Regions from separate parts of the Synechococcus sp. MIT S9451 genome, predicted to be linked through region 1. Evidence: predicted binding sites of a transcription regulator. Region 1 holds the regulator's gene; each other region holds the start of a gene.

Region 1 (10,366 bases):
GCTGGAACTGTCCCGGATGCGACTCTCGCTTCACCCTCGCCATGCCAGAGGTCATGCCTCAGCAACAGAATGCCAGCAGTTCGCGCCGGCGGCTTGACTGAGCGTACTTCCCGCGGCCTGCTGCTACTCGGCGGCACAGTGATCGGCAGCGTGGGGCTGATCCTGGCCGGTCAGCAGCTGCTGCGACACCAGCACACCGTGCTCACCCCTGCCGCCAGCGAGGCAGTGCTGTGGAAGAACTACCGATGGTCATGGGATCCCGGCCAACGGCGCGAAGCCGCCTTGCTGCTAGCGACCGCCGATCAAGACTCTCAAAGGCGCCGGCAACGGTTACTGCAGGGACAGGCCTGGGGATCGGCACCGATTGCCGCTGCTGTCCTGCAACAACAAGCCAGTACGGCAAGCCAACTAGGCGACCTTGATCGCGCCAAGTCTCGCTGGCAGGCACTGGTGCTGCTCTTCCCTGACAGCCCGCTCAGTGCGGATGCTGCCTATCACCTCTCCAGGACAAACCCTGACCTCACACAACACCTGCTGAAGCAGCATCCAGCCCATCCCGCCAGCCTTGAACGTGCTGTGGAAACCAAGCAGGCGCTTCATCTAGCGCGCTGGGGCCCAGGCCACCATGGCGCCGGGGGGGTAATCCGTGAGGCCTGCCTCCTGAGCACCACTGCCGCAGCCCTCAGCAACGACGAGCGTCAGTTACTGGCCAGGGCCCTGGCGACCCTCGGGGATGGACAGGCAAGCCTCGACTGCCTGCAGGGAGCGCCCCCTCAACCCGCCACTGCCCTGAGCATCGGCCGAGCCTTGCTGCAGGGCACGCAAGAACAGCGGTCCAAGGGGGAACGCTTACTGGTGGCACTGACCCATAGCAGTGCCAATCCTGTTGGTGCCACTGGCCTCGAGGCGGCACGCCTCCTGAGCGAGCCGTTGTACCCGGAGGCAACGCTGCTAGCCCAACTGCCGCAATCGTTGCGCGATCAGTCCGCCGATATCGCAACAGCTGAGGTGCGCCTGGGGAAGCGCAAGGCTGCCTCTGTCTTCCAACGATGGCCGAAGCATCCAGCCAGTTGGCAGCTGCAGTGGGACCTAGCACGAGCGGAACTCTTGGCTGGTCGTTGGCAGCAGGCAGAAGGCTGGCTGCAGGCACTGGCCACCACCGTGCTGCCGGAACCGCTTGCAGCACGGCAGCGCTTTTGGCTCGGGCTCAGCCTTGCCAAGCAAGGGCGTGCTGCGGAGGCCAAACGCCAATGGCAAACGCTACTGAAACAGCATCCTCCGGGGTACTACACGTGGCGAGCCTCAGCCCGGCTTGGGCAAGACACGCTTCCCGGCCTGAATCAACCTGCTGAGGTCATGTTGAACTCTGGTGATCGGGACACAAGCCCTCCGAGCTTGAAATGGCGCCCTCTCAAAAGCGACGACGCCTTAGTCAACAACCTATGGCGACTGGGCATGGCGAAGGAGGCATGGGAAAGCTGGCGCAGCCGTCATGCCAGCCGCCTGGATCCCACCTCACTCAGCCCTGCACCCGATCACGCCGAGAGGATCACGACAGGACGCCTACGCCTCGCTGTCGGAGACCACTGGGGTGGGCTCGACACTCTTTGGCGCACGAGCCTGCGTCTCGTGGGTGAAAGCTGCAACACGCGCTGGACACTGCATCATCTCCAACATCCGCGTCCGTTCGCCGCTGTCTTTGCGGCGGCTGCGCACGAAGAAAACGTGCACGAAGCCCTGCTGCGAGCGATCGCCAAACAGGAATCCCGCTATTCACCCGGGGTGCGTTCGGTTGTGGGGGCCCAAGGGTTAATGCAACTGATGCCCGCCACAGCAACCGAATTGGCCGGACGCAAGCTCAATGACAAGGAGCTGAAGGATCCGAAGGCCAACTCCAGACTCGGAGCCCGCTACTTAGGCCAACTGTTGGACCAGTGGCAAGGCAACCCCTGGCTCACGGTGGCGAGCTACAACGCCGGTCCAGGCGCCGCCGGAGGTTGGCGCAGCGACGAACTAGAGCAGGACCCGGAACTCTGGAGTGAACGAATCCCCTACCCGGAAACGAGGATCTACACCAAAAAAGTGCTGGGCAACCTCTGGGCCTACCTGCAGAGCAACCAGGCCGCCTGCGCGCCGCGACACGCTGACACCGCAAACGATTGACCTGGGGGGATCTGTTTCAGATTCAGAAACTGATCGACGCTGAAGCCGCCAGTGGCCAAAGCGGGCTCGACAAGGAATGGCCCAGCCAGATCCCAGCCAGCACAATCATCGCCATCCAGAACGCCATCACGACAGGCGGCGGCACCACCCTGATTCGGGTGAGATCCAAACGAGCCAAAAGCACAGCTGAGGCAAGAATCAGCACATCAGCAAGCAACTTCAGCTGCAAGACATACAAACCACCTGTAATCACCAAAAGCAAGGTGACCACGAGGCTGAAGACCCTGCTAGAGGCCATCAGCATCGAGATTTGACGAAGCAGCAAATCCGGCATGGTGCAAATGATCACCACCACCAGAGACTGGACCACCTCCACCGTCCAATAGATCTGAGGATCCAGGCCTTCCCCTTGAATCAGCTCCTGTTGGAACACGGTCCAGTGGTGGCCCATCACCGTCGCTACCCCGAACAGGAGGAGCACCAATGGCGCACGAAAAGGCAGCAGCAAAAATCTCAGCAGCGGCATCGGCAGTCGCGCTTGATCAAACGCTAGCAACGCCGTTCACGAGAGCCTGCCAGAGTGACGTCCGTCTCTGAAGTTCGGCATGACCGGTCAGTCCGCGTCCGCGAGCCTGAGCGCACTGCAAAAGATCCTGCTTGTCATTAGCGCTGTGTTGTTGGCGGTGGTGCTCTTTTTGCTGCGCAATGGCATGTCGGCGGAATCACCGATGGATCAACTCGCGCGGCGATCACTTTCGCCGGAAGTGGCTCTGAGCAATCAAGCTCCAACCATGCTCGAGTTTTATGCCGACTGGTGCGAGGCCTGCCGGGAGATGGCACCAGCGATGCTGGACACCGAACGACGCACCAGCGGACGGATGGATGTGGTGCTGATCAATATCGACAACCCCCAATGGCAAGACTTGATTGACCGCTATGAGGTCAACGGCATTCCTCAGTTGAATCTGTTCGACGCCGATGGGGAGCTCCGCGGCAGATCGCTTGGTGTGCGCACACCCGCCGAACTTGAAGCCCTCAGCACAGCACTGATCGAAGCAACACCCCTGCCGCAGTTCTCAGGGATCGGCAGCATTAGCGCCCTAGAACCTGTCGATTCAATTGCTACAGCCACATCCGGCAGTGCCGGGCCTCGCAGCCACGGCTGAAAGAAACGGCCATGATCGGCCAAGACCCGTTTATTTCATTCCCATCCGCCATGGATCCTCGCTTCCGGGTCGACTTGATCGCCGCCACACCCAACCCTCAGCAGTGTGTGTATGCCGGCATGCATCAGGACTACAGCGAAGGCTTCGTGGCCGGGGATCGAGACCAGTGGCCGGATGAACGCCGTGCTGGCGAAGTTTGTGTGAAACGGCTCCTCGCTGGGGAACGTGGCCATTACGGCCCACTCGAACATGCCCAGATCGTGCTGAACGTGGGCTGGTTTCCCCATTCAGTGATGCAGCAGGCCCGCACCCACCGGGTAGGCGTGAGTTTCGACGTTCAATCCATGCGCTACACCGGCGATCGAATCTGCCGTGCAGCCAACGGTGAACTGGACCTCGAGGAAGTGTTCTACCTACGCCCCTTAGGCACCTACAGCGATCGGCAAGGCAAGAAATATGCCTACAGCGAGGAGCAACGAGCACAGGACCTCCAACTCTGTCGCCAGGGAGCTGAGCGCTATCGCGACCTGCTGCAGGGCGGATTTGCCGAGGAGCATGCCCGTGGAATCCTTCCCTTCGACTACCGCCAGCACTTTGTTGTGAGCTTCAGTCTTCGGGCTTTCCTTCACTTCATGGATCTGAGAGCCAAGCTCGATGCCCAGCAAGAAATCCGTGAGTTGTGCGATCTGATGTGGCCGCACTTGCAGCAATGGGCTCCGGAGTTCGCGGCCTGGTACGAAAAAACCCGATTACACAAGGCCAGACTGGCTCCCTGAAGGGGAGAGCCTTCAGACCTTTGCCAACGTCACCCTCTCAGGCTGGTGCTGATACTTGCCCTGCCGATCGCTGTAGGTGGTGTCGCAGGGGTCGCCTTCAAAGAACAACAGCTGACAGATGCCTTCGTTGGCATAGATGCGGCAATCCGCTCCGGAGCTATTGCTGAATTCCAGGGTGAGATGCCCCTCCCAACTGGCTTCAGCAGGAGTGGTATTCACGATGATGCCGAGCCGCGCATAGGTGCTCTTGCCAAGGCAAATCACCGTGATATTCGGCGGCACCTTCATCTTCTCGAGGGCAACACCAAGCCCATAGGAATGAGCCGGAAGGATGAAATAGGCGCCGTCTTCGTCGTGATGAAGCTCAGTCGGTTCAAGATTGGCTGGGTTGAACCGCTTGGGGTTCATCACCGTGCCAGGCACATGCTTAAAGATCAGAAATTCCTGGGGCGAGAGACGAAGGTCATAGCCATAGGAGGAACAGCCAAAACTGAGCACAGGGCTCTTCCGCTGTTCAGGGTCGAGATGGCGCACCAACCCTGACTGAAACGGCTCAAGCATGCCGCCAGAAGCCTGCTCGGTGATCCAGCGATCGTTCTTGAGCATTAGAAACCTCGACGCAATTCGGTGACCTGATCGGCCATGTCCATCAGGGAGTCTGGAATGGATGGGCCCGTCACGATCACATCCATAGAGCCAGGCCGCTGGTCGAGCGTGCTGCGAACCTCCTGTTCATCCAGGTAACCCAAAGCAACAGCAAGACCCAACTCATCCAGCACCAGATGATCCAGATCGCCTGCGAGCAGATGCTGCCGACACTCAACCCATAGGGCCTCCACAGCGGCCCTGACATCCGGGCTCTGATCGGCAGCGGGATCGGCCAGGCAGCAGGCCAAATCAGGGCGAAGCCACTGCAGCCGACCACAGAGGGTGAGGCGACGCTCCGGACCCTGGGCCACACCACCCTTCAGAAACTGCACCACCATGACGCGACTGCCGAGCCCAGCTGAGCGAAGCGCCTGACTGAGAACAGTGGCAAAACTGCCGCGATAAGGAGCGGTGTGGACTTGCAGCTCCCCTTCTGGTGAAACCAGATGCAAGGGTGGCCGCGGCGCGGGCAAAGGCAGCGGATGAAGCCCTGCACGCTCCAGAGTCCGATGATCCGCCAATCGGGAATCACCGGGACGATGGCTAGTGCTGAGGCTCGCTGTCATCAAGTTCTCGCGCGTCCGGGAGTATCCCGCTGAATTCAAACCTAGCGCCGCCGGCCAGGTTTACAAGCACTCTGACACTATCCCTGGTGTAAAGGTCCGCAGCGTCCCTCTCGCCCTGCCCGCACAAGACGCAGGTAGCGAGCTGGCCACCTGCCAGGCTCAAGCCACCCCCCTCTCCCCAGGCTCTGGCCATGACAGCTCCTACCAGCCATGGCGGCAACACCGAGCGTGCCGATGGCCGCACAGCCGCTGATCTGCGCCCGTTCTCAATCAGTTGGGATCCGATGGGCTTTGCCCTCAGTTCGCTGATTGTCCACACCGGAGAGACCGCCGTGCTTTGCAGCATCTGCCACCAGGAGGGCGTACCCCGCTGGCGAAAAGGTGAGGGAAAAGGCTGGTTGAGCGCGGAATACCGCCTGTTGCCAGGGTCTACCCCTGAACGCCAGAAGCGAGAGCTGATGAAACTCTCGGGCCGCACCCAGGAGATTCAGCGCCTGATCGGTCGCAGCTTGCGCGCCTGCATCGACATGGAAGCGCTTGGGGAAAACACGCTGCTGATCGATTGCGACGTGATTCAGGCTGATGCCGGAACCCGTACCGCATCGATCACAGGGGCCTGGGTCGCCCTCCAACATGCCTGCAACAAACTTCTGGAGACAGGGCTGGTGCAGCGACAGCCCATCACCCAACAAGTGGCCGCCGTTTCCGTCGGCCTTCTCGCAGGAAACGGTCTTCTCGACCTCGACTACAGCGAAGACTGCCGAGCGGATGTGGACATGAACGTGGTGATGGCTAGCAGCGGCAATCTGTTAGAGATTCAAGGCACAGCGGAAGGTGCGTCCTTCAGCCGGCAACAGCTCAATCAGCTGCTCGACCTTGCCGAACCGGGCCTGACCCAATTGATGGCAGCACAACGACTGGCGCTGAACGAGCGCTGAATTCCGTACCTGTTGCTACACGAGTCGACAAAGTTCATCCTTAACTTCTGGAGATCAGCAGTGTCTTCATGCCTGGAGTCATGCACGGTTTCAGCCGTACCGTCTCTCCACTTACAGGGCCGGTGAACCTCGCCAACGCCTCCGAGCAGAAGCCACGCACTTTGATGGACGTGATCCGTGGCCTTGATGGCGCCTCCACGGAAATGGTTGAGCGGGGCAAAACAATTTTCTTCCCGGGCGATCCTGCCGAACGTGTTTATCTGATCCGCCGAGGTGCAGTACGCCTCTCTCGGGTCTATGAGTCCGGCGAAGAGATCACGGTGGCACTGCTAAGGGAAAACAGCCTGTTTGGCGTCCTCTCCCTGCTGACTGGCCATCGCTCCGACCGGTTTTATCACTCAGTCGCCTTCACCAGGGTGGAAATGATCACCGCTCCAGCCGGGTCAGTACGCCAGGCGATCGAAGCCGACTCTGGCGTCGGCCTGCTGCTACTGCAGGGGCTTTCGAGCCGCATCCTGCAAACGGAGACCATGATCGAGACATTGACCCATCGGGACATGTCCTCCCGCCTGGTCAGCTTCTTGCTCGTTCTCTGCCGTGATTTTGGTGTTCCCAGCGATCGTGGTATCACCATCGACCTACGCCTATCTCATCAGGCGATCGCCGAAGCCATTGGCTCCACACGGGTAACGATCACACGGTTGCTGGGCGATCTGCGCAATTCAGGACTGGTTGAGATCGACCGCAAAAAGATCACAGTGCTCGATCCAATCGCCCTAGCGAAGAAATTCAGCTAGGGATTCAAAGGGTGAGAATGACTGTCGGTTGGCAAGGTCACCCCCCAACCACTAAGGAACGTTGACCGGCTGGCTGCTGATTCTCACTCTGCTCGTACTTGGTGGCGTACTCGCCACCCTGGGCGATCGTCTTGGCTCACGTGTCGGCAAAGCACGTCTGAGCCTGCTGGGTCTGAGGCCGCGCAGCACTGCCGTTGTGATCACAGTGTTGACCGGCAGCCTGATCTCCGCACTGTCACTGGGATTGATGCTGCTGGTCAGCAGACAGCTGCGCGTAGGACTGTTCGAACTGAATGCATTACAGGAGAAATTACGCTCAAGTCGCAAGGAACTGGAGCGCAGTCGTGATGCGCAGGCTGGAGCAACCAGGGAAGTGAAACAAGCCCAGGCGGAACGACAACGGGCCCGTCAAGAACTCGCCACCGCCCAGGCCAAAGCTGATGCGCTGAGAAAAACTCTGGTGCCCCTGCAACAGCAGCGGCAGAGACTGGAGGCCGAGCGTCAGCGCCTCAGTCGCGATGTGCAGGCTCGTGATGCCGAAATCCAACGCACAGAACAAGAACTGAACGATGTGCGCGAGCGCATCAACAAAGGGGAAGCAGAACTGCGGGAACTCGAGAAACAACGCCTTGCGCTGCGGCTTGGCAATGTGGTTCTCAGCAGCGGCCAGCCACTGGCCACCGCAACCCTTCGCCTCGACAATCCTGGACAGGCGAAGCAAGTGATCGATCAGCTGCTAAGAGAAGCCAATCAACAGGCCTATCAAAGAGTGCTGCCTGGCGAGAGTCCTGATCGCCAGATCCTTCTTGTTCCCCGCAACGACATTGAAGGCGTGGAATCCACCATCAAAAAACCGGGCACCTGGGTGGTGAACATTCGCTCGGCAGCCAATGTGCTTTTGGGCGAGAAAGTTGTTTACGCCTTCCCTGAGGTGCGGCCCAACACCACTGTGGTCGAACGAGATGCAGTGCTCGCCCGCACGGCCTTGGAGCGATCCGAAACCGACGCTGAAGCGATTCGCAACCGCCTCAACCTGCTGCTCGCATCGGCTCTGGCCGAAGCCCAGCGGCGAGGATCGCTCGTGCAGGGCCTGCAGTTCGACGCAAACGCCCTCAATCAGCTCGGCAGCACACTGCTCAGTCGTGCCCCCTCAAGGGTCGAACTTCGCGTGCTGGCATTGCGTCGCAGCGACACTGCAGATCCTGTGATGGTGACCATTGAACCGATGGGAGAGATCCCCCAGCCCAGAAGCAATGACCGCCGCTAATCCGTGTAGCGGTCTTGTCGTCGCCATCGACCCTGGTCGAAGCAAATGCGGCCTAGTTCTGGCCGATTGCACCAGAGGACATGTCCTCGATGCTCTCGTCATGGCAACGGAGCAGACCGTTGAGCAGCTCAATCAATGGCACCAACGCATGCACCTCTCCTCTCTGGTGCTTGGCAACGGAACATCCAGCAGCGGCTTGGATCAGCAGCTGCAGCATCTGGCCCCCATCGTGCGGGTGAATGAGGCCGGTACAACCCTCAGAGCAAGGGATCGGTACTGGCAGATCTGGCCAGCTCGAGGATGGAGGCGATTGCTGCCGCATGGCCTGCGTCTTCCACCATGCGAACTGGATGCCATTGCAGCCCTTGTTCTCCTGGAGGATCACCTTGGCCAGCAGCTCGAGTGGCCAAGACCACCATCAAGAGGGCCTGGCTTCAGAAACGTGACCGAACGGTGAAGGTGTAATCACCTCCTGCTTCAAGGTGGTAGTCAGCCTTCACCAAAAAGCGCAGCAACGCGTCCTGAATCAAGGCCCTTCCAAGCGAGGGTTCAACCGTCAGTTCTCCACGATCGAAAGACCAGCAGAACTGCCAGGAGAATCCTCCGGCACTCACCTCTCCCTCCAGGCACTTCTCCTGAAAGCTCTGACGCAGAACTCTCAGATGAGCATTCGTCACAGGAAGTGGCGTCATCCCTGCTCCTCCGTTGCGAGCTGCAAGCCATTGAGATGATTGCCAGCGCGATCGAGCCCCTGCTTCTGAATCAGAACGAGACCACGCAAGACCTCTTCAAGCACCTCGTCAAGCAGGGTCTGTTCCGCCTGATGAAAGCTGCCAAGAACGTGAGATACGGTGCGGGCCCGCCGCTCCTCCGCCGAGCGACCGGGAGCTCCGATACCGATCCGAAGGCGAGCAAAATCCTGAGTGCCGAGATGCTGAATCGTGCTTTTCAAACCGTTGTGGCCTCCAGCACTGCCCTTGGCACGCAGGCGCAATCGTCCCAGAGGTAGATCCATGTCATCCACGAGGACAAGCACCTGATCGACAGAGAGATCAAACCAATCGAGAGCTGCACGAATCGATCGTCCGCTCTCATTCATGTAGGTCTGAGGCATGAGTAGCCGCAGTCGGTTACTGCCTAACCCCACCTCCGCCAACTCCCCCTGGAGCTTGGTCATGGTGCGGAAGCGTACGTTCTCGCGCTGAGCCCAGGTCTCCAGAGCCATGAAACCAACGTTGTGCCGCGTGCCGGCATAACGCTTCCCCGGATTTCCGAGCCCCACCACTAAGCGGAGATCACCGCTTTGCATCACCCCTCTGACGACGGTGGCAAGGAGGACTGAACCACATCAGCGCCGTCCTCACTGGACTGGGACTGAGACAATCCGGTGTCGCCAGACGACTCTGAAGCATCCGAGGCTGTGACCTCAGGCTCAGCCATGGCTTTGTTGATCTCGCGTTCAAATTCCTTGGACGCTGACTGGAATCCCTTGAGCGTTTTACCAAGGGTGCGACCCAGCTCGGGAAGGCGTTTTGGCCCAAACACAAGCAGGGCCACAGCACCAATCACGGCCATCTCAGGAAGGCCGACCCCGAAAACGTTCATGAATCAGCTTCAGCCGAGGCCGTTCCAGTTGACGTTGATGCCCTCAAGAATCAGGGACTTGTTGTACAGCTGCAAGATCACGAGCAGGAACACAAGGAAAAGGGACATAAAAATGCCCATCACCGGTGTCGTTCCCCAGCCCGGCACCACCTTGCCGTACTCGGAGTTCAGGGGACGGAGGAGATCTCCCAGACGAGTGCGTTGAGCCATGGCAGCGCTTGGGTCTCGGGTGAGGTTAAGTCTCGGTACTGTAAAGGTCATGGCCCTGATTCAGGCCGAACCTGTCGAGAGATGTGATGGAAACCTCTTCACCAGCCCTATCCGTTGCCATTGGCGTACTGGCTGTCTTGCTCGGCCTGACCGGGTTCGGGGTTTACACCGCCTTCGGACCACCGTCCAAAAAACTGGACGATCCCTTTGATGATCACGAAGACTGATTC
Region 2 (10,366 bases), 1.2 Mb from region 1:
GGCCAGGCAGGCGCGCTTCGTCACTCACTTTGCCCAGCGTTGTGATCACAGCGACCTGACCAGCAGGCACCACGAAAATGGCGGCAATGGCCACGATCAAAGCCGTAAAGGCTGCGATCACGGCGAGGGATGCCTGAGCCCCAGGCTGGTTGGGGGACACGTTTTGCACTCGGTTGTTCTTGTTGCCTTGATTATGGGCAGGGTTTGCGAGCCGGTGCGGCGGCTTGACCCATCAGGATGGCGGCTTGCCTCAGCTGCTGGGATGGCTTCGTTTCTGGTCACGGGCGCAAACCGCGGCATCGGATTGGAATACTGCAGGCAGTTGCAGGCGCGCGGAGAGCAGGTGATCGCTGTCTGCCGGGAGGCTTCCCCGGACCTCGAGGCTCTGGGCGTGAGGATTGAGTCGGGGATCGAGCTCACGCGTGTGGCGTGCATCACTGACCTGGTGCAACGCTTGGCCGGCATGCCCCTCGATGGGGTGATTCTCAATGCCGGTTTGCTTCAGTCGATGGGGTTGGAGGATCTTGATGTCGAGGCGATTCGGCGTCAGTTCGAAGTGAATGCCCTTGCGCCGTTGCTGCTGGCTCGGGCCCTGGTGGATCAGATGCCCTACGGCGCCAAGCTGGCGCTGATGACCAGTCGCATGGGCTCCATCGATGACAACACGTCCGGTGGCTCCTACGGCTACAGGATGTCGAAGGTTGCCCTCAACATTGCTGGCAAGTCGCTGGCGGTCGATCTGGCGCCGCGAGGCATCGCAGTGGCGATCTTGCATCCGGGATTGGTGCGAACACGCATGATCAAGTTCAATCCCCATGGCATCACCCCAGCAGCGTCGGTGCAGGGGCTACTGGCGCGGATCGATGCCCTCACGCTCGAGCGCAGCGGTACCTTTTGGCATGCCAACGGTGAAGTGCTGCCCTGGTGAGCAGCTCTCATCGGCGGGTCTCGCTCGCTTGCCTCAACTGCCCGGTGGCAGGGTGAACCAGCAGAGCGCCACACTCACGCTGCTGAGGGCCACAACGGTGAGGGGCCAGATCTCGTCCATGGTGTGGAGACGCTGGGCCATCACGTCATAGTCGTGCCCTTTCGGAAGCTGTTCGAGTTCGTGGTAACGGCGGCCGATCCAGATCACCAGCACGAAGGCCAAGAGTGTCACCACATAGGCGATCACATACACCTGATCGAGGAAGGTGAGGAAGGGGAGCTGCGGCAGCTCATCGCGATAGGTCTGCTGCAGAAAGACCAGTGTGAGCAGCACGGTGATCGGAATGCCGGCGCGGGCATCCTGTTCATCCGGCCGCACTTTGAACACCAGCAGCACCATCGCCATCACCACGACGAGCGGCAGGATCAGTCGCCAGAACGCCGACCAAGACGACGTGCCAAAGGCAATGTCGTAGACCACAGTGCTGTAGGCCGCCGGTTCACCACCCAGTGCGAAATTCGTGGCGTAGGTATGCCGGTACTCGGCGATCGACCAGCTGCGTTTGAGCCAGCCGATGATCCCAGAGAACAGGCCCACACCGCTGTTTTCGACATCCGGAACAAACCGCAGGTTGCCGTATTCGAAGATGCCATCAACATCATCGGCCTCCAGCACAATCGGCAGGCTCACGGTGATGAAGGGGAAGTGACGGAAGCTGGCCCTGTCGATATAGAAACGGCCGATGTAGGAGAACAATTGGTAATAGCTGCCATCCGGCATGCGTTCCGCAGCGCCGATCGCTCGTAGTCCCGGATCGGCATCGGAGAGCAGTTCGTTAACGAGGATGATCCGATCCTCAAGGCCCAGGTTGTTCTTGTCCAAATACTGCTGAAGGGCGTCCCCCCAGCTCATCCAGAGGTAGCCGTTGGCCGCGAAGCTGGGAACGCTGAGGTCGAGGTCGTAGGTGTTGGTGGAGTAAATGCCCACCTGCACGCGATATAAGGCCTTGTCAGCATCGCTGGCATCCAGGCGGAAGCTTTCTTGGCCCGGGGGTGAGCTGCGGAGGGAACTCCAGCCATCCAGCTCGGTGCGGTCGGCGCGCAGTACCTGATGGCGCGGAGCTGAGCTGAGCTGCAAGCTGTCGGTTCTTGGTTCGGTGCTGAAGTTGAGCTGGCTGATGCCGGTGACGCCCAGCACCAGCGCCAGCAACAGGGCGACGGCGGCGAAGAAGTTCCAGCGTTTCTGCTTGAGGGGAGCCATGACGGCTTGAACACGGCGTTGGTCTCTGTTTGCGTCTTAGCCAGGCCGCCACTCGTCGTCTCTTGGCTGCCCGGTGCATGGCATCGGATCAGGGCAGTCGGTACACCATGCCGTAATGGCCAATCGTGGTGCCATCAGCTCCATAGGTGACCACTTTCAGGTGATCGGAGTGGTCCAACGGCAGCGCCAGCTGAATGACAGCAGCACCGGTGCTGCAAGGCTTTGGTTTGAGCGTGAGCCTTGTGATGGCATACCCCCGTTCGGTGGGCTTTCTCGAGGGCACGAGTTGATCGGGATCGTGGCCTCCAGGGACCGAGGGCAGCGTCTTGACGCTGTAGTCGCTGTCGCAGATGCCGTTGGCTTTGTTGCCCCAACGCACCCGGTTAGGTTCCACGCTGAGCACATCCAGAACGGCTCTGCCAGCTGTGCTTTGACCCTGCCAGCGGCCGAGGAAGATGTTGTGACTTGCCCAGTACTTCGGTTTTGGAATGACATTGCGGGATTGCTGCCAAAGCACTTGGAGTGTGTACTGCCCCTCACGTCTGAAGCTGATTCCTGCCGGGCTATGGCTGCGCTGGTAGGTCACCCCCTGTTCGTCACTGGGGAAGCGGAAAGCCCAGCTGTTGAAACGGACGTTGACGTTCCCCTGGCTCTGACTAAAGCGACAGGTTCCCCGTTCGCTCGGAACGGTGGAGTGATCACGACTGAGGATGCACGTGGCTTGCGTGCTGTCTGCCAGGGCCATGGCTGTGGGAGCGATGCTGCCAACCAGGGCAAGAGCGAGGTGGCGCATGGATGGCAGGCTTCTGCTCGCATTGTCTCTTCCCGCATCGTGAGCGGGGTGATAGTGGCCGCTATCTGAAGAGGCGGCAAACCTCCCTGTCGGTTGCCTGGATTGGAGCCACTTCGAGATGCCAAAAACAGTCGCAAAAAAACATGCCTGATCTCGGCAAGTCCAACATTCAAGAGGGCTTTTGCTGACAGCAGCACTGCGCTCAATATCCTGAGTTCATTGGAGCTGGAGTGATGCAAACAAAACTTGAAGCTGGTGAAGCGATTCTTCGAAAATCGCCGGCCAATCACCAGCGCGGTATCGAGGCTGTCGGAGGCAGGCTGTACCTCACTCAGCAGCGTTTGATTTTTGAGGCACATGCCTTCAATGTTCAGACAGGGGCTACGGTTGTTCCCTTGCCCAGTATTACTGCCTTAAGGAAAGACTGGACGCTTCTGTTTGGCGCCATCCCTGTATTCCCCAATTGTCTTGTGGTGTCCTCCCAAGCAGGAGAAGACAATCGCTTTACTCTGTTCCGTCGCACACCTTGGATCGAAGCAATCCAAAAGCTAAAAGGGATGACATAGGTTTCATTTGATTTGATTTGATTTGATTTGAGCCCGGTCTTTCTTGCTGTGTTGTTCGAAGTGGTGGGGAAAAGACTCTGGCTTGGTTGCTTGGATGCCCATAAATGGCTTGAACAATCTCTTCGTTGATCAAGGCGTATAGGCGCTTAATAGTTTCTGCCTTTTAAATAGTTTTTGATTGCTTTATGGGCAATCAATGCCACCAGAGATGAGGCTGCAATCACAATGACGCCTCCAGTGATGTCGCCTTGGAGTAAGGCAATAAAACCAAAGAATGCAATCAGGGAGAGGAACGCGTAGATCGCTGCAACGCCTCGCCACAGGAAGGCGTTGAGATCACCGTTGTAGAAGACCACTTGTCTCGTTGCAATTGTGTTTTGGCGATGCTGATGCGTGCATGCGTGTTCAGGATGGATGGCGACGGCGTTTGTCTTGATCAAGCTTGATTTGGTGTTCCAAGCTGTGGATCGCAGAGACGCCGAAAGGACGGGGCAAGCAGAGCTGGCAAGGCTTCGACGTCTCCAGTCTTCGGAGCTGTCTCTACATCCTTCAGAAGGAAGGCCGCCCTTCCGTGGTGGAAAGACGGCCTACGTCGCTCGCTTGTGCATGGTTCAACCCCGTCACTGCAGAAGAGAGAGGTAGGGGCGAAGCGTCTGGCGATGGCGTCCCTGGGGCCATGACGTCCAGGTGTGTGGCTGATGCAGCTCCGGGGCACCTGTGGCGATGCAATGGAGTGTCGATTCACGGGGCGGACCTGAAACGCCCGCGAAAGGACCAGCCTCACGGATGGGTGGAAACTGTTGGAGCAGGGGCCAAAAAGTCAGTCTGCTTCTCGGGTTTGCTCAGGTGGAGTGTCGGCTGTCATCAGCGCCTCCGATCTCGATGCAGTCACTTTGGGTGAGGTGACCTGGTTTGCCTATCAGTGTTCATGCGCATTGCCTTTTTGTGCTGGTTCAGCTGAAAGTGGCAATGGCTTGCCTACAGCGGAACTCCCCACCGTGGTGGCGGGGCGTTCCGGATATCGCGGCCTGGTCTGGGTCGGTGATGACGTCGTTGTTGGGGTCCTTCATCGTGCATTCACGATCGCCTCGTGGTCGTGCTGCGGCTGTGAGTTGGCTCACGTCGATCGGTGAGCTGACGCATGGGCCTCCTCGTTTCAGTTCGATGCCATGGCTCCTAGAAGAGCCAGGACTGTTGGTTGTTGATCAAAAATCGGCGGCGAAATCGTCAGTCACTGTGGGCAGCATCTCTGCCATCAGTTGGTCTTGGCTTGGCGTTGCAGGTCGCTTGAGGCTGTCCACCTCCTCTTGAAGCATGCGCATGTGGGTGGTCATTTGCCGGGTGAGGTTCTCGAGTGCTTCAGTGCGCTCCTTCAGCTTGGTGAGAGCATCCCGCGCTGCTTGGTCTGTGGCTGTGATTGACGCTGGTGCTGCGATCACAGAGCGCAGGGCAAGCTGGATCGCTGCGTTCAGATCCAGGCCGTTGGTCAGCGCATAGGCCTCAAACTTGTCCAGCAAGGCTGCATCGCATTGCAGGGTCAGAGACCTGGTGCTGGAAGTCATCACAACACGGGCATCTCAGCTGCCAGGCGACACGCGGGCTGAATGTAGATCCGCCCATCTGTCCCTGCGCTGCGGATCAGGCAGTCAAGGCTGTTCAGCTTCAAGTTGGCAACAGCAAGCATGAGCTTCAGGGCAACAGGAAACGCCGAGATGGATGAGGCGTTGGTGCCCGCGAGCGCACGCTTGGTAACAGCTGATACTCGGATGAAGCAGTTGAAACGTTTGTCCCGAAACTCCAGTATCCATAGTAAAAAGCGTTGAAATTGATCCCGACTATGCAAGGGCTTCTGAGAAGACTGGGCATCCTCAAGCCGAAGAAGTCAGAGACAACTCCGCCGGTCAGGTCTTTTCTGTCCTGCAAGATCTCGTCGGGACAGATTGATTGCAATTGGAAGCTTCGCGACGAAACCAAAAAGCTTGTTTCCAAGAGTTATGACTCAACCCTTGTTTTAAGGCTTAAGAGCATCGCTACGGGGGATTCTTCCCGTGGAATGACTGCAGTGATTGAAACCGAAACCAGCATCTGGAAAGAGGCGGCCACGATCAACATGCCGACTGAGAGCGGCAAGTTAATGCTGGAGTTGGGTTACAGAGATGCTGATGGCATTTTCATCACCCTTGAGTTTTCGCTGATTGATCTAGGCCCGATCGTGGTTCCTATGCCCCAAGATCAGGATTGGTTCGCAGTGAAAGAGATGCCAGGCTTGCACCAAAGGATGTATGAGTTGGCCTCCAAAAACCTTTCCATTGGTGGATCAGAGACGTTCCAGGATCTTCGTGGTTAGAGAGGGATAGTTGCCCCCACGTCCAATGCAACTCCATTCTGGGCCTGGCCCCTCTCAGCGGCTGATGCAGCTCTCCTGGTTGTTGGGCTTCGTTGGTTTCTGGGGAGGGTTTGGCGCACTGCAGCGTGGTGATCTGGCGTCGGCGACGGCCTGGATCAGTAGTTGGGTGGTTGGTGGTATTGGTGTGGTGTCGTTTTTACGGCATGCCGTGTTTCACCGCAGTGATGCGAAGCGGATGAACTGGGACTATGGCAAGCGCAACGATTTTCAGCTGGAGGCGGGATTTGCCAACCTCGCCTGGGGATTGGTCGGATTGATCGCTTGGGCGCAAGCCTGGGCGATGCAGACGCAGGGGGCTGTGATTCTTGTGTTTGGAATTTATATGGCGCAGGCGGCAGGATTGCACCTGTTTGATCCAGGCGAGCGCAACGCTAAGCGTGCAGCACAGCTGGTGAATGTTGTGTTTGCGGCCTGCCTGCTGTTCTTCGGCTCGTTGGCACTTCTCCACGCTTGATCGCGCTCCAGCCAAAGAGCGGAAGCGCCGATGCCTGCGTCAAGGTTGCGATGCAGGCACGAGATCAATCACCACGGCAGTGGCGGGTTGTGCCGAGTTGTTCATCCAGCCATGGCGTACACCGCTCGACTCGAACACGGCGTCACCTGCCTGGCGCTGGATCCTTCGCTGCCCGGTGCCGTCTTGGCGCACTTCGATCAGGTTGCCGCTGAGGATGTAGGCGACGCCGGGGCGGCGCTGGTGTTCATGCCAGGCCACGGATCCGCCGGGTGCGATGGTGACCCGCCGCGTGCGCAGCACCCGTCCCTCCAGGCCTTCAAACTCCTGGGAGAGATCCACGCTGCCCAGGGGTTGCACCGTCACCTTCGCGGTGCTGGATGGTGCATCACCTGAGGCGGGGCGTTGTTCCGCTGCGGGTGTGACGCTGTTGGCCAGTGGCTGCTGATGGAGTGAGCAGGCGGCAGCAGGCAGAGCCATTGAAGCGAGGCTGAACAACAGCGAGGCCGTTGTGCGCATGACCGAGGGGAATGGTTGGCCTCATCCTCGCGGTGGTTGGCTTGCTCGTCTCATCCGGCCGGGGCTGGCTTCAGCGTTCAGAAAGAACAGCCGCGCGTTAGTGCCTCCGGTACAACGGCCTCAGTGAGAGCGACGGGCCCATGATCACTGATCAGTTGCTGAAGCAGATTCAGGCGGTGGCCGTGCAGTCGCGGCGCCCGATCTGTTCGCAAGACATCCGCCGCACTTGGATGGCCACCAGCCAGCTCACGGAGCAGAAAGCCAAAGCCTGTTTCCATACCCTCGAAATGCTCGGGGCCGGTGCAACGTCCACCGACGGCTCCGGCACCATGCTCTACAGAGCCGTGATCGCCTTTGATTGAGCGGCTTGAGCGCTAGTCGAAAGCCCCACCGTGATGGCGGGGCTCCCTGGATATCGCGGCCTGGTCTGGGTTGGTGAACACGTCTTTTGGTTTGTCCTTCACCGTGCGTTCACGATCGCCCGATCAAGGTTGGGAGCATGTGAGCGGGCTCACACCAGCCTGTGTTGTTGCGCACCGCATCGGCTTGGTTTGAAAAGGCCGTCAGGGTTCGGCTGCGGCGAATGGAAGCAAGTGCAGAGCCAGGTTTGATCGGTTGGAGCCTGATCGACTGCCCAGCACAGTTGTGCTGGAACTCTTCATTTTTCCTTCCAGGTTGTCAGCATTTAATCCGCCTAGTGTGACAATCCATTAGGCGCACATTTCCATGAAAGGACATGCTGTGTTCCCGTTGTCGTCCCTCAAGTGGGGTGAGGATGGCGATCTTTCTCAGCACGACACTGCTGCTCTGATCTCTCGCCTAGCCAGGGCCGAGAAATCCCGTCGCAGCTTGGTTGATCACCACAACCTCAAGTTGGGAAGGTCGTATAAGCCAAGGGTTCCCACGCCCTTGCCGCTCTAACTTTCTCGCGTTGTTGATTGCATTGATCGCCCTCGGTTTGTCTTGAGGAGGGCGATCAATGCTTTACCAGTTCTGTTCAGTCTTTTCGGCCCTTGAGGTAAGCCTCATCCGCTTCCTGCATAGCTGCGTCATCGTCGTGAAACGTGCAGCGATAGAGCAGGTTGTTGATGCGCTCGACATCGAGCTCGCGCTCACCCACGTCATCCCACAGGCGGCGTGAAAGCTCCTCGTCTGCGAGCTTGAATTGGGCTTCTGCCAGATCCCGCGTGATCGAGAAATAAGCTTGGCGATCGTTGCGGCTGCGGGCTTCCGCAGTGGTGATGACAGGGGCGACCTGATCCTTCACGTAGGCGACGCCGCGGTAGCTCAGGTGCGGATGCAGGTCGCGCTGAGCCTTCTCACGGCAGGTGTTGTAGTGCTGTTGGTGGTAATTCAGCACGCGGCAGGCTTTTGGAGCTGCTTCGTGGTGGGGTTCGTAGGTCTTGCCCCTGTAGAGAAGTGCACTCATGGTGTCGTTCCAGCGAAAGCTCAGGTCCCCGTTCCCTGGCCTGAGGCGAATTGCGCTCCGCCTAACGACGGAGTGAACGTGTGTAGTGGTTGCTACAGATCTATTCAAGCGATGCCTGCTCTCGGTTTCGCCGATGCATCGAATTTCTTTACTCCTTCGCGCCTAAGTAGTGATACTTAGTGGGCTCGGATTCAGTCCGAATTAGCCTGGTCTGCATCCTCCAGTCTGTGCCAACCGTGGTGGCTGAAGTGTTGGTGCCGCAGAACATCTGCGCGGCAATCTGCAGGGGCAGGGATCCTGACGCTCCAACCCGATTGGCTGGTGGTTGGATGCATCGAATCGCCACGCTAAACACTGGCTATTGCGATCAATCCTGCGGTTTCAAGTTGGAGTAGGCCGCACGATCACCGCCAACAGGATGGCTGCTGACCCGCTCACTCTTGCGCAGGATGCGTGTCCCTCCGCTGGCTGACGGGCCTGGCGTCAGTGGATGCAATCACTGGCGGTCTGGTCGCCGAGGTTGGCCTGCAGCCCCTTCAGTTTCTGTTCGCAGAGCTGCAACAGCTCAGAGGCCTGGATCTGCCTGTTCTGCACCTCCAGTGCCATCGCGCTGAAGCTGGCCGTGCCATGGGGGAGGTCAATGGCTGCGCTCGAATGCCGCAGGGCCATGCGCATGGCCACGGCCCTGGCAAGAGCGGACTGGATGTTGGTGTCCGGCAGAAGCACCGCGATCATGCGCTGGTCCATCAGCCCGATGAAGTCGCTGTCGTTGCTGTTGTCCGTACAGATGCTGCAGATCGAGAGCAGCCAGCGCAAGCTGTTGGTGATGCCCAGCACGCCGCAAACGTCTTCGTGTTGATCGCAGGCCAGGGCAATCAGGCTCAGTGGTGTCTGGGTTGTGGCGGCACGCTCTAGTTCACGGGTCAGCACAAACGAGAACAGGTGTGATTTGGCCACGAGTCCGTTCTGGTGGGTCAGCAACGCATGTCGCGCGATCAGGTCCCGGTTGACGATGTCGCTGAGATCTTCCAGCAGTTGCAGTTGCGCCTGGCTGATCGTTCTGGTGTGGTGATCGATCACGCAAAGCGTTCCCAGCTTGTGCTGCTTCTTCCCCCTCAGCGGGCAGCCGGCATAGAAGCGGATGTGCGGGCTTGAGGTGACAAGAGGATTGTTGGAAAAACGCGGATCTTGCCGGGCATCTGGCACCACCAGCGGCGTGTCTTGCTGGATGGTGTGCGTGCAGAACGACACAGCCCGCGGAATTTGCTTCTGGTTCAGCCCATGGCGGGCCAGACACCACTGCCGGTCTTGATCAATCAGTGAGATCAGCGCAATCGGGGTGTCCATCACCGTTGCGGTCAAACGCACCAGCCTCTGCAGGGCGGCATCCTCGGGCTGATCGAGCAGTCCGGAGCGTTCAAGGGCCCTGACGCGCTCGAAGTCGGAGCCTGATCTGCGGTCGGTCGCTTGCGGCATCTGCGGCAAAGGCACGGGGGCTATGGAGATGGGATCGTCTCTTCACGTCCACTGGGCAGGTCTTCCCTTCGTTCTATGTCTCTTGCTTCGCGGCTGTCATGAAGTGATTGGCTTAATTCCTGCGCACTGATGGGCTCAGGATCCGTAGCGGTCAAACACCTGGGTGGTGCCGTCATCATCGAGGCTGAGCACGGCGAAGGCCTCGGCGTGGATGCCCTCACCGTCCATCCCGGGGGATCCCATCGGCATGCCTGGAGCGCTGAGTCCGCGCAGCGCCGGTCGCTGCTTCAGGAGCCGCTGGATGGAGCGGGCCGGTACATGGCCTTCGATCACATAGCCGTCCACCACTGCCGTGTGGCACGACTCCAGTTCTGCTGCAATGCCATGCTCTGTTTTGACGGCGGCCATGTCTTCATGCACCGCATCGGTGACGCTGAAGCCGGCCGCGGTGAGGTGTGCCTCCCAGGCGGTGCAGCACTCGCAGTTGGCGGAACGGTGAACCGTGATGGGACTGGACAGCATCAGGACTGTGCTGAG
Region 3 (10,366 bases), 440 kb from region 1:
GCGCTGGTGCGATGGAGCAACAGTCCTGGGGATGGCCCCACCGCCAACCCTGGAAGTGCTTCGACCTCTCATTGCAGAAGCGGTTCAACGCAGCTGCAGCGATGGCGCGCTGCGTCTGAACTGGAGCCGCGATGGTGCCGGAGCACGGGGAATCCAAGTACCACTTGACGAGCCAGATCCCAGCGAGCACCGCTTCTGGTTCAGCCTCGGCCCTCACACACCAACCTTCAACACCGAAAGCACCTGGATCAGTCGTCATGAACGGCGCAACGCCAACAGCCGTCTGAGCCATTGCAAAACCTTTGCCTACGGCCAGGCAATTCAGGCCCGCCAGGAAGCGATTCTTGCAGGTGCCGACGAAGGCCTACTACTCAGCACCACCGGGGAGCTCTGCTGCGGCAGCACTGCCAACCTGCTGGTGCTGCGCCAGGGCCAGTGGCTGACACCACCCCTGAGCAGCGGCTGCCTACCGGGAGTGATGCGCCAGCAACTGCTGGAGCTGGGCATCGCCCGTGAACAACACATCGACCCCACACCTCAACCAGGTGACAAGTGGCTTCTCATCAATAGCCTTGATTGCCGCGTAGTCAGTGAAGTGAACCACCAGGCCCTCTCAACAGCCGTGGAGGCCAAGGAGCTTTGGGCCGAACTCCTAACAACTGACCATTAGAAGCCAATCAATCAACACGTCATCGGACGTGCACCACAAGGCCAATGCCTTCAGCTACACCGAGCCTATGGGCACGGCTTTACGCAGCCTTCAAAAGCAGTGACAAGGCTCTCTGAAACGAAACATTCAGAACAACCACGAATGGAGGAGCCCGGAAACGAGCTCCTCCATCAGGAACGATCAGGCTGTGATCAAAGGATCAGAGCTTGTACCTCTCGCCCTTGGAAGCGTCGGTCCAATCGCAGGCATAACCCTTGGAAAAAGAGACGAATTGATTCCAAGCCTGAGGAGAGACAGGACCATTGGTCGCCGCGATGATCTCGAATTGACCATCACTGCTGATCTGTCCAATCCGCACAGTCTGGGAGAGGTGGTGGTTTGGCATCACCTTCACAGGACCCTGAGGAGCATCAAACTCGATGCCAATCAGAGCTTCACGCACCTTGTCGTCGTCAAAGCTATTGGCCTTCTCCACAGCAGCCTTCCAAAGGTGGACCATGTTGTAAGCCGACTCCTGAGGGTCAGCGACCATACGATCAGCGCCATACCGAGCCTTGAAATCAGCAACGAATTTTTTGGAGGCTGGGGTATCGATCGACATCATGTAGTTCCAAGCACCGTAGTGACCCTCAAGGAACTCGGAACCAATGACACTGATCTCTTCTTCCGCGATCGAATAGCTCATCACGTAATAACCATTGGCAGGCGTGATGCCGGCGTCCTGGATCTGCTTGAAGAAGGCAACATTCTGATCGCCATTCAGAGTATTGATGATCACACCACCATCAGGCAATGCCTTCTTAATCTTCGCAATAATCGGCGCCACTTCAGTATTACCTAGGGGGAGATAATCCTCTCCAACAACACTGCCACCAAGGGAGTTCAGCTGCGCCTTGGTGATGGTATTGGAAGTGCGAGGAAAAACATAGTCAGAACCCACAAGGAAAAAGGGCTTTCCTGCTGCTGGGGAGTCCTTGAACATGAAAGAGGTTGCAGGCTCAGACTGCTGGTTTGGGGTCGCACCGGCGTAGAAGATGTTGCTGGAACACTCCTGACCTTCATACTGAATCGGGTAATAGAGGAAGGCATTCTTCGCTTCGTAAACCGGCAACATGCTTTTACGACTTGCTGAAGTCCAGCCACCAAAAACAACAGGGACTTTGTCCTCATCGATCAGCTTCTTGGATTTCTCAGCGAAGGTAGGCCAATCGGAAGCTCCATCCTCAATAATGTATTCGATCTTGTACTTCTTACCTTCAACCTGAATACCACCGGAGACATTAATCTCATCGATTGCCATCTTCTCTGCGTCCACCAAGGTGGACTCCGAGATGGCCATGGTTCCCGTTAAAGAATGAAGAATCCCGACAGTGACAACATTAGCTTGCGAAGGCAGATCAAGGTCGGGAGGTGTTTCAACGTCTGGAGTCCAAGCCTCTTTAGGAGTACGAGAGACGGGCGACTCCCGCACTCCATTCAAGATCAGAAGCAAAAACCCAGCACTCATAAAACAGACAGGTAATGCCAATAACCCTGCCAACAGCCAACGCAAACGTAAAGGCCGCTCCGAAGCAATCACCTGTTTAGATTTAGAGCCTGAAGACGACGACTTGCCTTCAAACGAATCTAGAAAAGCATTCGCTTCATTAGATATATCTTTCCATTGATCTTCTCCCGAAGAGCCAGCAGAGCTAGTCTTGCGATCCATTTATTGCATTAAAATTGCGATTTTAATGCAAAGACTGGTCTTTATGGTTTTTTATCAAACACTAAGAAACTGATCCACCACCGCCTGACTGAGCTCACTGGTGGGTCCGCTGGCGACAATTCCGCCCCGCTGCATCGCGTAATAGCGGTCGGCCTGACGCACGAAATGGAGATGCTGCTCCACCAGCAGCACACCAATCCCGGTCTCAGCGATAATCCGTCGCACCGCCGCCTCAATATCCTGCACGATGTTGGGCTGAATGCCTTCCGTGGGCTCATCAAGAAGCAGCAATTTTGGTCGACCCAGGAGTGCCCGAGCGATCGCGAGCTGCTGCTGCTGACCACCGCTGAGATCCCCACCTTTGCGAGGCAAAAACTCTTGCAGGACTGGGAAGAGTTCATACACGAAGGGATCAATGCGGCGATGGCGCGCCAATCCCCCAGGCAAAGCCTCCATCCCCAGCTTCAGGTTCTCCTCGACCGTGAGCTGCGGGATGATCTCGCGACCCTGGGGTACATAGCCAATTCCCGCCCGCGCCCGGGAATGGGGTGGTTGCCGATCAAGCCCAGCGCCGTTGAAGACAAGCTCGCCACGACGGGGCCGCAGCAGACCGATTAATGACTTCAGCAACGTGGTTTTACCCACACCGTTGCGCCCGATCAGGCAGACCATTTCACCCGCTTTCACAGTGAGATCCACATCCCGGAGGATGTGGCTCTCGCCGTAGTAGGTGTTCAAGCCACGGATCTCTAGAAGCGTTGTCATCCGTTCTCCTCCTCGGTCGTGCCGAGATAAACCTCAATCACGCGTGGATCAGCCTGCACCTGATCCATCGTTCCCTCGCAGAGCACATGGCCCTGGTGCAGCACCGTCACCGGACTCTCAAGCCGACGGATGAACTCCATGTCGTGCTCAATCACCAGCACGGTGTGATCACCGGCCAACGACTTGAGCAGATCGGCAGTGAGATCCGTTTCCTCATCGGTGAGACCCGCCACCGGTTCATCCACCAGCAACAGATCAGGATCCTGACCGACCAGCATCGCGATCTCGAGCCACTGCTTCTGGCCATGGGACAAGGAACCCGCAGCCCAATCAGCCCGGTTCTGCAAATTGACGATGCTCATGAGGTGATGCACCTGATCCCGTTGCCCAGCTGTGAGACGTTGGAACAGCAGCGACCAGGGCTGCTTCGGACGACTCACCGCCAGGGCCAGATTCTCCTGCACACTCAGCTTCTCGAACACCCTTGGGCTCTGGAACTTGCGACCAATGCCCAGACGGGCGATGCGGTGCTCCGGACGTCCCAACAGTGAGCGTCCTTTGAACACCACGTCGCCATCCGTTGGCGCGGTCTTGCCAGTAATCACGTCAAGGAACGTGGTCTTACCGGCTCCGTTCGGCCCGATCACTGCACGGAGTTCACCGGGCTGCAAACCGAGGTTGAGATCTCGAAGCGCCAAAAAGCCGTCAAAGCTGACGGTGATCTGACGCAATTCCAACAGGGCTGAACTCATGGCTGCACCTCCACCTGACCTTCAAGTTCGAGACGGGGATAGGTACCAATGCGGCGCACGATCCCAACACTGTTGAGCGCATGACCGCAACCGATCAGCCAGTTCCCCAGCGTGTTGATCCCTAGAGAGTTGAGCCATGGAAACGCAGTGCTTTGACGGATCAACGCATTGCCCCAACGGATCAACCAGTTCCCCAGAGTGTTGAGGCAATAACCCAGACGGTTGAGCCAGTTGCCAGGGCCTTCGCCGCGGAACCAACCAATCACGCCTTCTGGCAGCGCCGTCACCACAAGGATGAACAAACCACCCTGAATGAACAGCCAGCTCTCCGGCAGCGCCTCACTCACGAGGCTCTTGGCGAAGTTGATCACCACAGCTCCGAGAATCGCCCCGACCAGGGTTCCACGACCGCCAACCGCAACCCAAATGACCATGTCAATCGACATGGGTACTTCCATGAACTGGGGTGAAGCACTTCCCGATTGAACGGTGTAGAGGGCACCGCCGATCCCGGCCAGTGCCCCAGCCAGTCCAAACACAAGCGTCTTGAACAACGTGGGGTTGTAGCCGGCGAAACGCAGTCGCGGCTCATCGTCGCGGATCGCGATCAACACATCGCCGAAACGACCGCGCACCACCCAACGCAACAGCGCCCAGATCAGGATCACCACTACAGCGGTGACCCAAAAGAACCATCGCTGCATCAAGTCGGAGCCGACGTACTGACCAAACAATTTGGTCGCAGGGGTCTGCAGACCGTTGGTGCCGTTAATCAGCTTCTGCTGGCCGTTGAAAAAGTTGTAGAAGACCAGCAATGCGGCCTGGGTCAGGATCGAAAAGTAGACCCCTTTGATCCGATTGCGGAACACGAGTCCACCCAAGACGCCAGCCAGAACCCCAGGGATCAGCCAGATCGCCACAAGGGTGAACCAAGGCGACGCGAAGGGATGCCAAAAGAACGGCAGCTCTTTGACGCCATAAAGACCAAAAAACTCAGGAATGCCGTTGGGCAGATCACCGGCATTACTGAGCTGCAGGTACATCGCCACGGCATAGCCGCCCAGGGCGAAAAAGATGCCCTGCCCCAGGCTGAGCAGACCAGTAAATCCCCAGATCAGATCGATGCCGAGGGCCACGATCGCCAGGGAAAGAAAACGACCCAGAAGGTTGAGCCTGAACACCGGAAGAATCGCTGGTGCAGCAACAATCGCGGCAACGATCAGCACCCAGAGGCAGACCAGAAGCCAGCGTCGTTGTTGTAAGGATTGGAACATGGCTCAGGCCTCCACCATGCGGCCCTTCTGCGGGAAGAGACCCGCGGGACGGAACTGCAGGAAGACGACGATCAGGGCAAAGACCATCACCTGAGCCATGCTCGTCGTGGCAAAGAACTCGACCGCACTGGCCAACGGTGCCGGCATATCAGGCCAAACAGACAGCAGCCGACCTGCACCAATCAGGTCCGTGAGAACACCAATGGCAAAGGACGCCAGAACGGTGCCATACAAATTGCCCACCCCGCCAAGAACCACAACCATGAAGCAGCCGACGATGTAGGAACCACCAACGTTCGGACCCACCGAACCGAGCAACGAGACGGCCACACCGGCCACACCGGCCAGACCGGAGCCAATGCCGAATGTGAGCACATCAACTGTTTCGGTTGGGATGCCGAGGCAATCGCTCATCGATCTGTTCTGGGTGACGGCACGGATGCGCATGCCCCAGACACTGCGATTCAAAAACCAACTGACTCCCACGACCGCCATCACCGTCATCACGATGATCACCAGCCGGGGAACTGGGAAGGTCATGTCGGCCATCTCCAGACCACCTCGCATCCACTGCGGTGCCGTGACATCAACATTGCGAGCATCTGCACGGGCAATTCGGTCGATCTGTGAGGCCAAACCTCCAGCAAGGCAGACACCCAAAAAGGCGGAGAAGGCCCAGGAGCCCAATCGGATCAACCGCGCACGCGCTCCCGCGAACCAGCCGGAAGGAAGCAAAAGGGGCAAACCAAATCCAGACACAAGCGCCAGGATCAGACCGGCGGCATAGGCCATCGGCACGCTGCGTACGAACTGCTGCAAGATCAAACTGACGCCCCAGGTCGCCAGCAGCGTCTCCAGCGGACTGCCATAAAGGCGACGGATCACGGTGCGTTCCAAAAGGATGCCGACCACACCACTGACGACAAAGGCCAGCGGAATGGCGACGAGCACATAGCAGTTGTAAAGGGGTTGCAGCGCAGGCAGCTTGAAGATCAGCTGCACCACATAGGTGGTGTAGGCACCGAGCATGATGAGCTCGCCATGGGCGAGGTTGATCACACCCATCAGGCCAAACACGATCGCCAGTCCAAGTGCAGCCATCAGCAAGACCGAGCCGATGGCGACACCGTTGAACAGGCTTTCAAAAAGCAGTTGCACGGAAGTCGGGACTGAAGCAGTCAGTGGAACGACAAAAAGAGGAGTCCCTAAAGGGACTCCTCCACAAACAATTCAGCAATCAAAAAGAGATGAAGCCGAATCAGAGCTTGTACTTACCGCCCTTGGAGGAATCGGTCCAATCACAGGCATAACCGGTGGAATCAGGGTGGATCTGGTTCCAGGCTTGCGGTGACACGGGGCCATCGGTCTCCTCGAGGATGGCGAACTGACCGTCCTTGGTGATCTGACCGATCCGCACGGTCTGGGAGAGGTGATGGTTCGGCATCACCTTCACAGGACCTTGAGGAGCATCAAACTCGATGCCAATCAGAGCTTCACGCACCTTGTCGTCTTCAAAGCTGTTGGCCTTTTCGACGGCGGCTTTCCACAGGTAGACCATGTTGTAAGCCGATTCCTGAGGGTCAGCGACCATCCGATCAGCGCCATAGGTGGCCTTGAAGTCGGCAGCGAACTTCTTGGAAGCAGGGGTGTCGATCGACATCATGTAGTTCCAAGCACCGTAGTGGCCCTCAAGGAACTCGGAACCGATGGTGCTGATTTCTTCTTCAGCGATCGAATAGCTCATCACGTAGTAGCCATTGGCAGGCGTGATGCCGGCGTCCTGGATCTGCTTGAAGAAGGCAACGTTCTGGTCACCATTCAGGGTGTTGATAATCACACCACCATCAGGCAATGCCTTCTTGATCTTGGCGATGATTGGCGCCACCTCGGTGTTACCCAGGGGCAGGTAATCCTCACCAACAACCTTGCCGCCAAGCTGCTCAACCTGAGCCTTGGTAATGGTGTTGGAGGTACGGGGGAAGACATAGTCAGAGCCCACCAGGAAGAAGTCCTTACCGGCAGCGGGTGACTTCTCATACATGAACTTGGTCGCCGGCTCCGACTGCTGGTTCGGGGTGGCACCGGTGTAGAAGATGTTGTTGGAACACTCCTGGCCTTCGTACTGAATCGGGTAGAAGAGGAAGGCGTTCTTCGATTCGTAAACCGGAAGCATCTCTTTGCGGCTGGCGGAGGTCCAGCCACCAAAGACGACGGGCACCTTGTCCTGGTCGATCAGCTTTTTCGACTTCTCAGCAAAGGTGGGCCAAGTGGATGCACCGTCTTCAACGATGGTTTCAATCGTGTAGCTCTTGCCATCGACCTCAACACCACCAGCGGCATTGATCTCTGCAATGGCCATTTTCTCGGTGTCCACCAGCGTCTTCTCCGAGATGGCCATCGTGCCGGTCAGAGAATGGAGGATGCCGACAGTGACGGTGCAATTGCCGTCGTCATCACAGGTGGCATTGGTGGCCTCATCACTACCACCACCACAGGCAGTAACAGCCAGGCCCAATGACGCCGAAGCCAGACCGGCAAACAGACGCTTGGAGAGAGAAGAGCTCATGAAATCCTCAACACAGGATGCGCGCCTCGCGGCGACAGCGCTTGAGTAGGACCCCTGAGCAATCGTTTTTGTATCAATAGGAACCAAATCGTATAACGTTTTTTTAATCTCTCCTTAACTTGGTAACTTTGGTAACTGCTGTTGCAGAAAGGCCACCACACATTCCAGGCCTTCGAGGCTGTGCAGATTGGTGAAGCACCAAGGCCTTTCCCCCCGCATGCGCAAGGTGTCGCGTTCCATCACCGCGAGGTCTGCTCCCACCAGCGGTGCCAGATCAATTTTGTTGATCACCAGAAGATCGGAACGGGTGATGCCAGGACCTCCCTTGCGCGGGATCTTGTCGCCAGCCGCGACATCAATGACATAGATGCACAGGTCCACCAGCTCTGGACTGAAACTTGCGGCCAAGTTGTCGCCGCCGCTCTCCACCATCACCAGATCCAGATCGGGAAACTGCGCCTCCAGCTCTGCCACTGCCGCCCGGTTGATCGAGCAGTCCTCCCGAATCGCCGTATGGGGGCAGCCACCGGTTTCCACCCCGCGGATTCGTTCTGGGTCGAGAGCACCGGCGCGAGTCAGGAACTGGGCATCTTCCTGGGTGTAGATGTCGTTCGTCACCACGGCGAGCTGCAACTGATCCCGCAGTTGTCGGCATAACGCTTCCACCAGGGCTGTTTTTCCGGAGCCCACTGGCCCTGCCACTCCCACACGCAGCTTGCTGCCCATCAGCTTCGGAACAAACGCGAATACAACTCAGCATGGGCCAGCTGAGCCAAAGATGCGCCAACTCCGCCAGACCAGAGCTGGCGGGGATCCTGCTCCTGAAGCAACCGCGCCTGCTCAGCGATCCTGAGCAACAGACGCTGCTGCAGCACCTGAGCCCGGGTGGGCCCCAACGGCACCAAACGCACTGCCGCACTGAGCTGATTGGCGGTCCAACCGTAGAGATAGCCCTCCACCATCTCCGTCTCGGACACGGCAAGCGCCAATGCTGCCCAAGCCCAGGCCCCTGGCCAAGCGAGCTTGGCTGGATCCGGCAGACCATGGCCCATATCCGCCATCAGCTGAAGCAGGGATCCCCCCATCTGCCGCTGTTGCGCGCGCATCTCAACCGCTTCCCGGGTCGACAGCAGCCATCCATCCAGATCCAGCACACGGTTCAAAGCGGCCTCATCACCAAGACGAGTCCAGAGCTGCAGGTCTGCCCTGAGCAACGAGAGAGACGCAGCCTCCAAGCGCAGGGCACCCCGTTCCAGTTCGGCTGTGAGCCAATCCTCGAGCGACGCCTCATCCGTGAGCAAACCCGCCTGAATCAACACCTCCAGTCCCTCGGAGTAGCTGAAGGCACCCACCGGCAAGGCAGGACTGACCAACTGCAGCAGAGCCAATGCACTCATACCGAAGAATTCATCTCGGAGTCGACATGCTCGTCGCCATGTCGATGGCTGTGGCCAGCGTAGGCACCGCCTTCCGGCAGAAAGGGACGACGACAACGGCTCAGCGTGAGCCCCAACCCGGCCAACATCGTCGCGAGCACGGCGTCATCTAACAGCAACAGCTCATGCTCATGCAGCTCAAGGGACACATGCCGATTGCCCAAGTGATAAGCCGCCTGCAATAACGCCAGGGGCGAAGCAGCCTGAACCCGTAGCAACTCCTCCTCTGTCGCCACCACCACCACCTGGCGCGTCCGCGCCCCATCAACCAACCGTTCACCAGGCTGAAGCGAGCCCTCCCGGGGCAATTGCAACAGCACATCCAGGCCACAACTGGTGCGCCTCCTGCCCCGCATCACTGTGCGCTGATGGGCAGTGAGCGGGAGCTGCAGCAGTTCAGCCGTCGCTGCGCTGGATGGGGCAGCAGCGGCCTGTCGATGTTCCAGCACGATCACCACGTCAGCCACCGATTCGGTCCTCCCTGATAACCCCAGCGTTCCCAGCCATCGAACCGTTGTTTGACATGCATTGCTACACAGTGAAGATGCCTGCTGCGTCGAGCGTGAGTCAATGCAACGCCCCGAGCCCTGGCATGGCCACTGCCAGCTGCACTTCGATTGCGCCGGCAATCGCACCCTTCACCAGGGAGGCTGCACAGCTCCCTTCAAACTGCTGCGTGCAGAGCAAGGCGACGATGGCCGCTGCGAGCTACCGCTGCTGCATACCGCCGGGGGCCTCGTCGGCGGAGACCAGCTCAGTCTCGATCTCAAACTGAAAAGGGACAGTCGCGCCCTGATCACCAGTGTGGCGGCGCAGAAGGTGTATGGAACCGTGGGCCGCAGCAGCCTCCATCCCGAAGGGGCGTGGGCGCTGCAAACCGTGCAATGCCAGCTGGCCAGAGGCAGCGATTTGGAATGGCTTCCGCAGGAGCTCGTGCTCTATGCCGATGCGTTGTTCGAACAACGGCTCAGCGTGATTTTGCCCAACAACGCCTCCTTTCTGAGCACCGAAATCGTGCGACTAGGTCGCACCGCCGCCAATGAAGTGCTGCAACAAGGACGATGGCGCTCAGCCCTCGCCATTCAACGACGCGATGGCGAAACACTGCAGTCCAGCCGCTGGGAATTGGTGGATCGCCTGGAACTCGGCAACACCAGCCTCACTGATCAACACGGTCTCCAGGGCCAACCCGTGT

What was found. The regulator NtcA, encoded in region 1, controls nitrogen genes in cyanobacteria. The targets are predictions, from matches to a motif close to GTANCNNNNGNTAC.
Region 2: a site for NtcA is predicted at 8,436-8,449, ahead of SIB72_RS13495 (DUF4278 domain-containing protein). Genes of this name have one in related genera too.
Region 3: a site for NtcA is predicted at 7,806-7,819, ahead of urtA (urea ABC transporter substrate-binding protein). Genes of this name have one in related genera too.

The regions. Positions count from the first base shown of each region.
Region 1 is NZ_CP138971.1:1,162,843-1,173,208, reverse strand. It holds gene SIB72_RS05820 (hypothetical protein) at 1-55, opposite strand, end outside; gene SIB72_RS05815 (transglycosylase SLT domain-containing protein) at 70-2,163, shown strand; gene SIB72_RS05810 (hypothetical protein) at 2,186-2,689, opposite strand; gene SIB72_RS05805 (thioredoxin domain-containing protein) at 2,769-3,329, shown strand; gene thyX (FAD-dependent thymidylate synthase) at 3,380-4,105, shown strand; gene dcd (dCTP deaminase) at 4,118-4,711, opposite strand; gene SIB72_RS05790 (cob(I)yrinic acid a,c-diamide adenosyltransferase) at 4,711-5,319, opposite strand; gene rph (ribonuclease PH) at 5,511-6,257, shown strand; gene ntcA (global nitrogen regulator NtcA) at 6,326-7,054, shown strand; gene SIB72_RS05775 (DUF3084 domain-containing protein) at 7,116-8,321, shown strand; gene SIB72_RS05770 (resolvase) at 8,422-8,778, shown strand; gene SIB72_RS05765 (DUF3146 family protein) at 8,756-9,013, opposite strand; gene pth (aminoacyl-tRNA hydrolase) at 9,010-9,630, opposite strand; gene SIB72_RS05755 (TatA/E family twin arginine-targeting protein translocase) at 9,630-9,926, opposite strand; gene psbH (photosystem II reaction center phosphoprotein PsbH) at 9,936-10,136, opposite strand; gene psbN (photosystem II reaction center protein PsbN) at 10,223-10,363, shown strand; gene SIB72_RS05740 (alpha-mannosidase) at 10,351-10,366, opposite strand, start outside.
Region 2 is NZ_CP138971.1:2,577,592-2,587,957, reverse strand. It holds gene SIB72_RS13555 (prohibitin family protein) at 1-121, opposite strand, end outside; gene SIB72_RS13550 (SDR family oxidoreductase) at 263-928, shown strand; gene SIB72_RS13545 (hypothetical protein) at 962-2,188, opposite strand; gene SIB72_RS13540 (hypothetical protein) at 2,277-2,981, opposite strand; gene SIB72_RS13535 (GRAM domain-containing protein) at 3,215-3,547, shown strand; gene SIB72_RS13530 (hypothetical protein) at 3,694-3,987, opposite strand; gene SIB72_RS13525 (hypothetical protein) at 4,399-4,680, shown strand; gene SIB72_RS13520 (hypothetical protein) at 4,753-5,109, opposite strand; gene SIB72_RS13515 (hypothetical protein) at 5,385-5,894, shown strand; gene SIB72_RS13510 (DUF6790 family protein) at 5,959-6,408, shown strand; gene SIB72_RS13505 (cupin domain-containing protein) at 6,448-6,924, opposite strand; gene SIB72_RS13500 (hypothetical protein) at 7,065-7,286, shown strand; gene SIB72_RS13495 (DUF4278 domain-containing protein) at 7,922-8,353, opposite strand; gene SIB72_RS13490 (GAF domain-containing protein) at 8,837-9,844, opposite strand; gene SIB72_RS13485 (DUF411 domain-containing protein) at 9,965-10,366, opposite strand, start outside.
Region 3 is NZ_CP138971.1:721,799-732,164, forward strand. It holds gene SIB72_RS03815 (aminotransferase class IV) at 1-670, shown strand, start outside; gene urtA (urea ABC transporter substrate-binding protein) at 870-2,177, opposite strand; gene urtE (urea ABC transporter ATP-binding subunit UrtE) at 2,433-3,143, opposite strand; gene urtD (urea ABC transporter ATP-binding protein UrtD) at 3,140-3,895, opposite strand; gene urtC (urea ABC transporter permease subunit UrtC) at 3,892-5,169, opposite strand; gene SIB72_RS03840 (ABC transporter permease subunit) at 5,173-6,327, opposite strand; gene urtA (urea ABC transporter substrate-binding protein) at 6,428-7,735, opposite strand; gene ureG (urease accessory protein UreG) at 7,850-8,461, opposite strand; gene SIB72_RS03855 (urease accessory protein UreF) at 8,461-9,132, opposite strand; gene ureE (urease accessory protein UreE) at 9,129-9,638, opposite strand; gene SIB72_RS03865 (urease accessory protein UreD) at 9,742-10,366, shown strand, end outside.